2 regions of the Caproicibacterium argilliputei genome follow, and region 2 is predicted to be linked to the other one. Evidence: riboswitches for the same ligand, from Rfam matches in the RefSeq annotation. Region 2 holds a riboswitch; the other holds the start of a gene.
The links. A riboswitch is a leader RNA that binds a small molecule or an ion and turns the genes downstream of it on or off. The one in region 2 is predicted to bind thiamine pyrophosphate.
Positions count from the first base shown of each region.

Region 1 (3,407 bases), 290 kb from region 2:
ATTTCCCAGTCGAGCAGTGCGGCGTAAAACGCTGCCAGGCGGTGCGGCTCTTTGCAGTCCAGCATGAATTCCAGCAGCTTGATTTTTGGCTTTTGCGGCGTCATTGTGTCGCCCTCCATTTCTTTTTTGTGAGGGAAGCATATCATAAAGACTGAACACATGAAAATGCAATTGTACAGTTAAAAAAGGAATTTTTTTAGGATGGCTTTTTGGCTAAGTATAGAACGATGGTATCATACAGTGTGATGTGATTCCCAGCTTCCAAAATAGCAGCTTTGATGCCCGAAAAAAACGCAGATTTATCCGGCTCTTTTAGCACGATATGGTCACAGTGCGTTCCGAGATAAGAAACATAGTCGTCTGCGTTAAATTCCCTTTGGCTGGAGTATTCCCGGCGTTCAAAATCAACAAATCCGTAATTTGCAACATTTTCATAAGTCAGATGCTGTGTATAAGAAGTTTCCGGATGAAAGAACGCTTCATATATTTCTTCAATTTTGTAATATAGAGCTTCATTTGCTGTTTTGCAGTCGCTTTTGGTCAGCATCATGGCGAGAGTACCGCCATTGTTCAAAAGCTGAAATGCCTTTGAAAAAGCAATTTTTTCAGGAATCTACTGAATGGTTGCGGCGGAATACACCAAATCAAATTTTTGATGCCCAAAATTATATGTTTCAAAGTCATCATTTACAATATGAAAATTGGCATATGCTTGAAATTTATTTTTGGTATAGTCAGCGTTCTATGGCTAAATAATTGCAGCCGGTTTTTAAAATCAAGTTTGCAAGATTCGATGATATTCGAAAAAGCCTCATCACAATAACGAGGTCTCCACTTATCGAATTTTTCTGGAATGGAGTCGAATACTCTTCTGAGTTCCATGCTTAGTCTCCTTTCGGCTGATGAAAGATAAAAATGTTGTCAAAAAAAGCTCCATGCACAGGTTCAAACCCTGACACATGGAGCATTTGTGGTGCCGGTGGTGGGATTTGAACCCACACGCCCTTGCGGACAACAGATTTTGAGTCTGTCTCGTCTGCCAATTCCAACACACCGGCGAATACTTATTTATTTTACTACAAATCTTCCCTTTTTGCAAGCATAAATTTGCGTCGATTCACATTTTTCGGTCGGCAGTGCATTCCGCTGCATGAAGGGCTTGACAAAATGTCTGCTGTGTGCAATACTAAAAACAATCGGAGGCAACCACTCCGATGACAAATACGGGGAAACCCGTCATATTATTGGCTTTGCAGGGGTGCTCTTCGGAGCTGAGAGAGCGGTCATACGCTTAACCCTTTGAACCTGTCAGTTAACGCTGTCGTAGGAAGCAAATCGTACTGAATTTTATTTGAGGCACAGTTTTGCGGTCTGTTTCGCAGCTGTGTCTCTTTTTGTTTGCGCACAGGACAAAGCCAGCAAGCAAGGAGGTGTTTTTTGTATGCAGATTTTACTGAATGGAAAGCTGTATCCCTGTGAGCAGAACGCAACGCTGCTTACCCTGCTGGAGCAGCTGCAGATGCCGCCGCAGGCAGTGGTGGCAGAGTTGAGCGGACAGATCATCAAGGCGGAATGCTTTGCCGAAACCGTTCTGCACGAAGGGGATACGCTGGAGCTGCTGCGCTTTGTTGGCGGCGGCTAAGCGCATGGTACCCTAAAATATGAAAATAAGGAGAATTCATATGGATGATGCATTGATAATCGGCGGCAGAGAACTGAGAAGCCGCCTGTTTCTGGGTACCGGAAAGTTTGGCGAAGATGCGCTTATTCCGAACTGCATTGCCGCTTCCGGCGCGCAGGTGATCACCACGGCGATGCGGCGAATCGATTTTCACACACCGCAGGAAAACATGATGCAGTACATTCCCAAGGACTGCATCCTGATGCCCAACACTTCCGGCGCCAGAACTGCGGAGGAGGCGGTGCGCATCGCACGGCTGTCGCGTGCCGCCGGTTGCGGGGACTGGATTAAAATTGAAGTGGTGTCTGACAATAAATATTTGCTGCCGGACAACGACGAAACATTGAAAGCAACGGAAATCCTTGTGAAAGAGGGCTTTACCGTACTGCCGTACATGACGCCAGACCTGTATGCCGCGCGCCGTATGCGTGACGCCGGTGCTGCTGCGGTCATGCCGTTTGGCGCGCCGATTGGCACCAACAAGGGGCTGCGTACCCGCGAAGTGGTGCAGATTATGGTGGAAGAACTGGATGTGCCGGTCATTGTCGATGCGGGTATCGGCAAGCCGAGCGAAGCGGCGGAGTGCATGGAAATCGGCGCGGCGGCTGTTTTGGTGAACACAGCGGTTGCAACGGCAGGAGACCCGGTGCGCATGGCAGAAGCTTTTGGTAAAGCGGTGGAAGCCGGACGCGGTGCGTTTTTGGCACAGCCCGGCGCGGTGCGGCAGTATGCACAGGCATCCTCACCGCTGACCGGTTTCCTGCGGCAGGCGTAACGGCATTTTTGCAGAAAGGAAATCAAATTGAGCTACTATGAAGTGTACCGGAAATACAAAACATTTCCGTTTCAGACGTTCTTTCAGCAGACAACGGCTGCGGACGTTCTGCGAGCCTTGCAGAAAGGGCACAAAAGTCCGCGGGACTTTCTGACGCTGCTGTCGCCTGCCGCGCAGGAGCCGCAGGTGCTGGAAGCCATGGCACAGCAGGCGCACCGCCTGACCGAGCAGAATTTCGGGCGCACCATTACCCTTTTTACGCCGCTTTACCTTGCCAATTTCTGCGAAAATGCGTGCGTTTACTGCGGCTTTAACCGGCACAACACCATTCACCGCAGCAAGCTGACGCTGGCGGAAGTGGAGGAAGAGGGCCGCGCCATTCGGGAAGAGGGCATTCGGCACATCATCATCCTGACCGGCGAAAGCCGCGCTGCCACGCCGCCCACATATATGGCGGACTGCGTTCGGATTTTAAAGAAATACGTAGACTCTATCTGCATTGAGGTGTACTCCTTGACGCAGGAGGAATACCAAATGCTGTTTGAAGCCGGTGTGGACGGTTTCACCATGTTTCAAGAAACCTACAATGAAGACCTTTACCCCACGCTGCATCCCTCCGGCCCGAAGCACGATTACCGCACCCGCATCGACAGCCCGGAACTTGCCTGCAGGGCGGGCTACCATACGGTGAACCTTGGCGCGCTGCTGGGTTTGGATGACTGGCGGAAAGAAACGTTTCTGACGGGTATGCACGCCCTGTACTTAATGAATCGCTACCCCGGCACCGATTGCGCGGTTTCTCTGCCGCGCATCCGCCCCTGCGTGGGGGAGGGCTGCTATCGCCCTGCCTGCGATGTGCAGGATGCGGATATTGTACAAGCGGTCGTAGCTTACCGCTGCTGTTTCCCACGCCTTGCAATCACAATGTCCACCCGTGAAACGCCGGATTTC
Region 1 is NZ_CP135996.1:1,032,698-1,036,104, forward strand. It holds gene PXC00_RS04870 (VOC family protein) at 1-104, opposite strand, end outside; gene PXC00_RS04875 (hypothetical protein) at 197-550, opposite strand; tRNA gene PXC00_RS04880 (tRNA-Leu) at 972-1,058, opposite strand; TPP riboswitch at 1,245-1,347, shown strand; gene thiS (sulfur carrier protein ThiS) at 1,442-1,642, shown strand; gene PXC00_RS04890 (thiazole synthase) at 1,683-2,456, shown strand; gene thiH (2-iminoacetate synthase ThiH) at 2,484-3,407, shown strand, end outside.
Region 1: linked by a shared signal. The riboswitch ahead of thiS (sulfur carrier protein ThiS) and the one ahead of PXC00_RS03505 (hypothetical protein) in region 2 are both predicted to bind thiamine pyrophosphate.

Region 2 (3,407 bases):
ATATTCCGCACAGCACACATTTTTCCACACATGGTGCAGGTGTTTTTTTCCGCCGGATGCGCACTCTGAAAATACGCCTCTGCCTTTTCGCGGTCAAGTGCTTCCTTGAACATGGCGCCCCAATCCAGTGCGCGGCGGGCATCTCCCATCCGGTTGTCCCACGCGCGCGCACCCGGCACATTTTTTACAAGATCACCGGCATGTGCGGCAATTTTTGCCGCAAGGATACCCTCCTTCACGTCAGGCAGACTCGGCAGGCGCAGATGCTCCGCCGGTGTCACATAGCACAGAAAGTCCGCGCCGGCAGCGGCAGCCACCGCGCCGCCGATGGCGGAAGTAATGTGGTCATAGCCGGGCGCAATGTCTGTAACCAGCGGCCCCAGAACATAAAACGGCGCATTGTGGCACAGCCGCTTTTCCATCTGCATATTTGGCGCGATTTCCTGCAGCATCATGTGTCCCGGCCCTTCAATCATCACCTGCACATGATGGCTCCACGCACGCTCCGTCAGCAGCCCCAGCTCCACCAGTTCGCTGACCTGCGCCGCATCTGTTGCGTCGTCAATGCATCCGGGGCGCATGGCGTCCCCAAGGGAGATGGTCACATCATGCGCATAGAGAATGTCCATCAGGTCATCGAAATACTCGAAAAACGGATTCTCATTTCCGGTCATTTTCATCCATGCGTAAATCAGTGAACCGCCCCGTGAAACAATGTTCATCCGGCGGCCGCTGCGCTCAAAGCTGTCAATGCTTTTGCGGTTGATGCCGGCATGAATCGTGACAAAATCCACTCCCTCCTCTGCGTGGGCACGCACCACCTCCAAAAAATCTTTCGCCTTGATGTCGCGCAGGTCTTTTTCCAGATAGCCGACCGCATCATACATCGGCACGGTGCCAACCATGGCTGTCGAAAGTTCCAGCAGCTGCTTGCGGAAGGTGTTGGTCTTTCCGTAGTTTGACAAGTCCATGATTGCTTCGGCGTCAAACTGAAGTGCCAGCTTTGCTTTTGCCAGCTCGCAGGTATAGTCCCGACAGTCCCCGGAGATGCCAAGGTTTACGTTGATTTTGGTGGAAAGCCCCTGCCCAATGCCGTGGGGGCGCAGGCTTTTGTGATGATGGTTTGCCGGAATCACCACGGTGCCCGCCGCCACACGCTGCAGCAGCGTTTCCGGCGCAATCTGCTCCTGTGCCGCAACAGACTGCATCTGCTGCGTCAAAATCCCCTTTTTGGCTGCTTCCATCTGCGTTGCATATTCCATGTTTCTAATCCTTTCCGTCCGTTGTTTCTGCCCGCCGCAGCAAGCTTTCTGCCTTCTGCAGCAATTCCTTTTCCAGCGTATACACCGTGAAGCGGCACTGCTCCGTTTCCTTTGCCTGTGCGTCCTGCTGCAGCAGCTTGTACACTTCCTCTGCGGTGCGCAGGGCCTCCTGCGCTCGTTTGCAATTTGCCTCCAGCAATGACCGCACCCCAGTGCGCCTGTCCACAGTGCTTTTGGCGCTGGTCACACACCCCACGTCTGCAGCGGCGCTGCGCGCCTGCAGGCACTGCGGTGCCGCCGCTTCTGCCAGTTCCCGTACACGGTGCCGCAGCCGGCGGCAAGCCGCCGACAGCTCCCGGTCATCGCAGCAGAACCTTGCGAAGTCCTCACAGACGCGCAGTCCCTCGCACGCCCGATTTACATTTGCATCCAGCATTCGGTAATACGCCTGCATTTGCCCGACCTTCCTTTGCAAGTTTCTTTGCAGAAGCATAAAAAAGAAGCCCAATCGCCCGTATACAGCAATTGTGCTTCAAAAATGCAAGTACGATTTGCTTCCTACGACAGCGTTAACTGACAGGTTCAAAGGGTTAAGCAAACGTTTGCTCTCTCAGCTCCGAAGAGCACCCCTGCAAAGTGTTTATGACGGCTTGCGCCGTGTTTTTGCAGATGCGACCTGCATCTGCCCCTTTAGTATGGCACAGGTCTGTTTTTTTGTCAAGACTTGCGTGCCAGATAGATTTCGCCGCAGGCAATCTTTTCACCGGCGTCTCCTGCAGGCTGTGAATGGAAGTCATCTGGTTTCAGATGAATGACCGCCGTCCGCCGCAGAACCTCCTTCGGTTTGAACCGGTCGGTGTAAACCGCCATACAGGCAAAACCGTCGCGCGCAGCGAACAGCGGCGGCAGGTCGCCCGCGTGCGCCGGGTGCGGGCAGCCACCCGGATTAAAGTGGCCGTCCGTATCTTTCAGTGGGTCATCCGCTGTACCGGTGTAGCTGCTGCCGCTGTGAATATGCAGTGCAAAAATATTCACAGCACAGGGCTTTTTTTCAACCGGCAGGCCAAAGACCTCCGCTGTCACCACCGTACCGCCGGGGGCTTCGTACAGCCGCAGCACGCCATGCACCGCGCGGTACTGCCCCACTCCGCGAATCTGCGCCCGCGCCAGGGGCGTGCCGTGGTCAATTAAATCGGTAAACGCTTTATATTTTCCAATATAAGGAAACACATTTCTCACCTCCACCACAGAATATGCAGGAAAAGCACGTTGGGCAGGCAATATTTTTCTCGCCTACTTTTACACGCTGGGGACAAACTAATGGTAAAAGGAGATGAACCTATGAAACGGAACACAGAAAAAGCAAAGCCGAATGCCAAACCAGAGCCGCAGGACAAAGACCTGCTGGGCTACACAGACGATTACTTGAACGAAGCAGACAATGTGGTTTCCGCGCAGGAATGCACTGGGCTGATCATGTACCCGCCGCTGTCGGAATCAGAAGCAGAGTCTTTTACCGACCTTTACAGCATTCCAAAGCCGGAAAACAAGAAACCAAACGGCCTGCAAAAAGAAAAAAAGGAAAAGCACGATTTTTCATAGTTGTATTTTGCCCTCTTTTCTGTTATACTAAAAGCATTCTAATTGCATTTACTGAAAGGAGGGCGCATGGATGTACGGAATCCGTATGGTTATTATCCTGCAATTTGGGCCGAATTTTGCTGCAAATAGGGGAAGTGCGCCCTTTTTGCGGTAAACAAAACGGTTTTACGTGAAAACACGGGCCGCGGCGTTTTGCCGTGGCCTTTTTTGTGTGGGTGCGGCTTTCCCTTTTTATGAAATTTTACATAAAAAGGAGCGGCTCTCTATGCAGATTCGCAGTCAAATCTTAAAACTATATTTTTTCGAGTTTCTCACATCCTTCCGCATTACCGATGCCATCTGGGTTTTTCTGCTCATCCACCGTGGATTTAACCTTGCGCAGGTCGGCGTAGCGGAGGCAGTCTTTCATCTGGTCAGCTTCTGCTGTGAAGTGCCAAGCGGCATGGCAGCAGACCTGCTTGGGCGCAGGCGCACGCTGTTCTGCAGCGGAATTTTGGTTACGGTCAGCTGTGTGTGTATGCTGGCCATTGACAATTTTTTCGG
Region 2 is NZ_CP135996.1:744,957-748,363, reverse strand. It holds gene thiC (phosphomethylpyrimidine synthase ThiC) at 1-1,262, opposite strand, end outside; gene PXC00_RS03505 (hypothetical protein) at 1,267-1,716, opposite strand; TPP riboswitch at 1,801-1,903, opposite strand; gene PXC00_RS03500 (superoxide dismutase family protein) at 1,980-2,492, opposite strand; gene PXC00_RS03495 (hypothetical protein) at 2,604-2,864, shown strand; gene PXC00_RS03490 (MFS transporter) at 3,130-3,407, shown strand, end outside.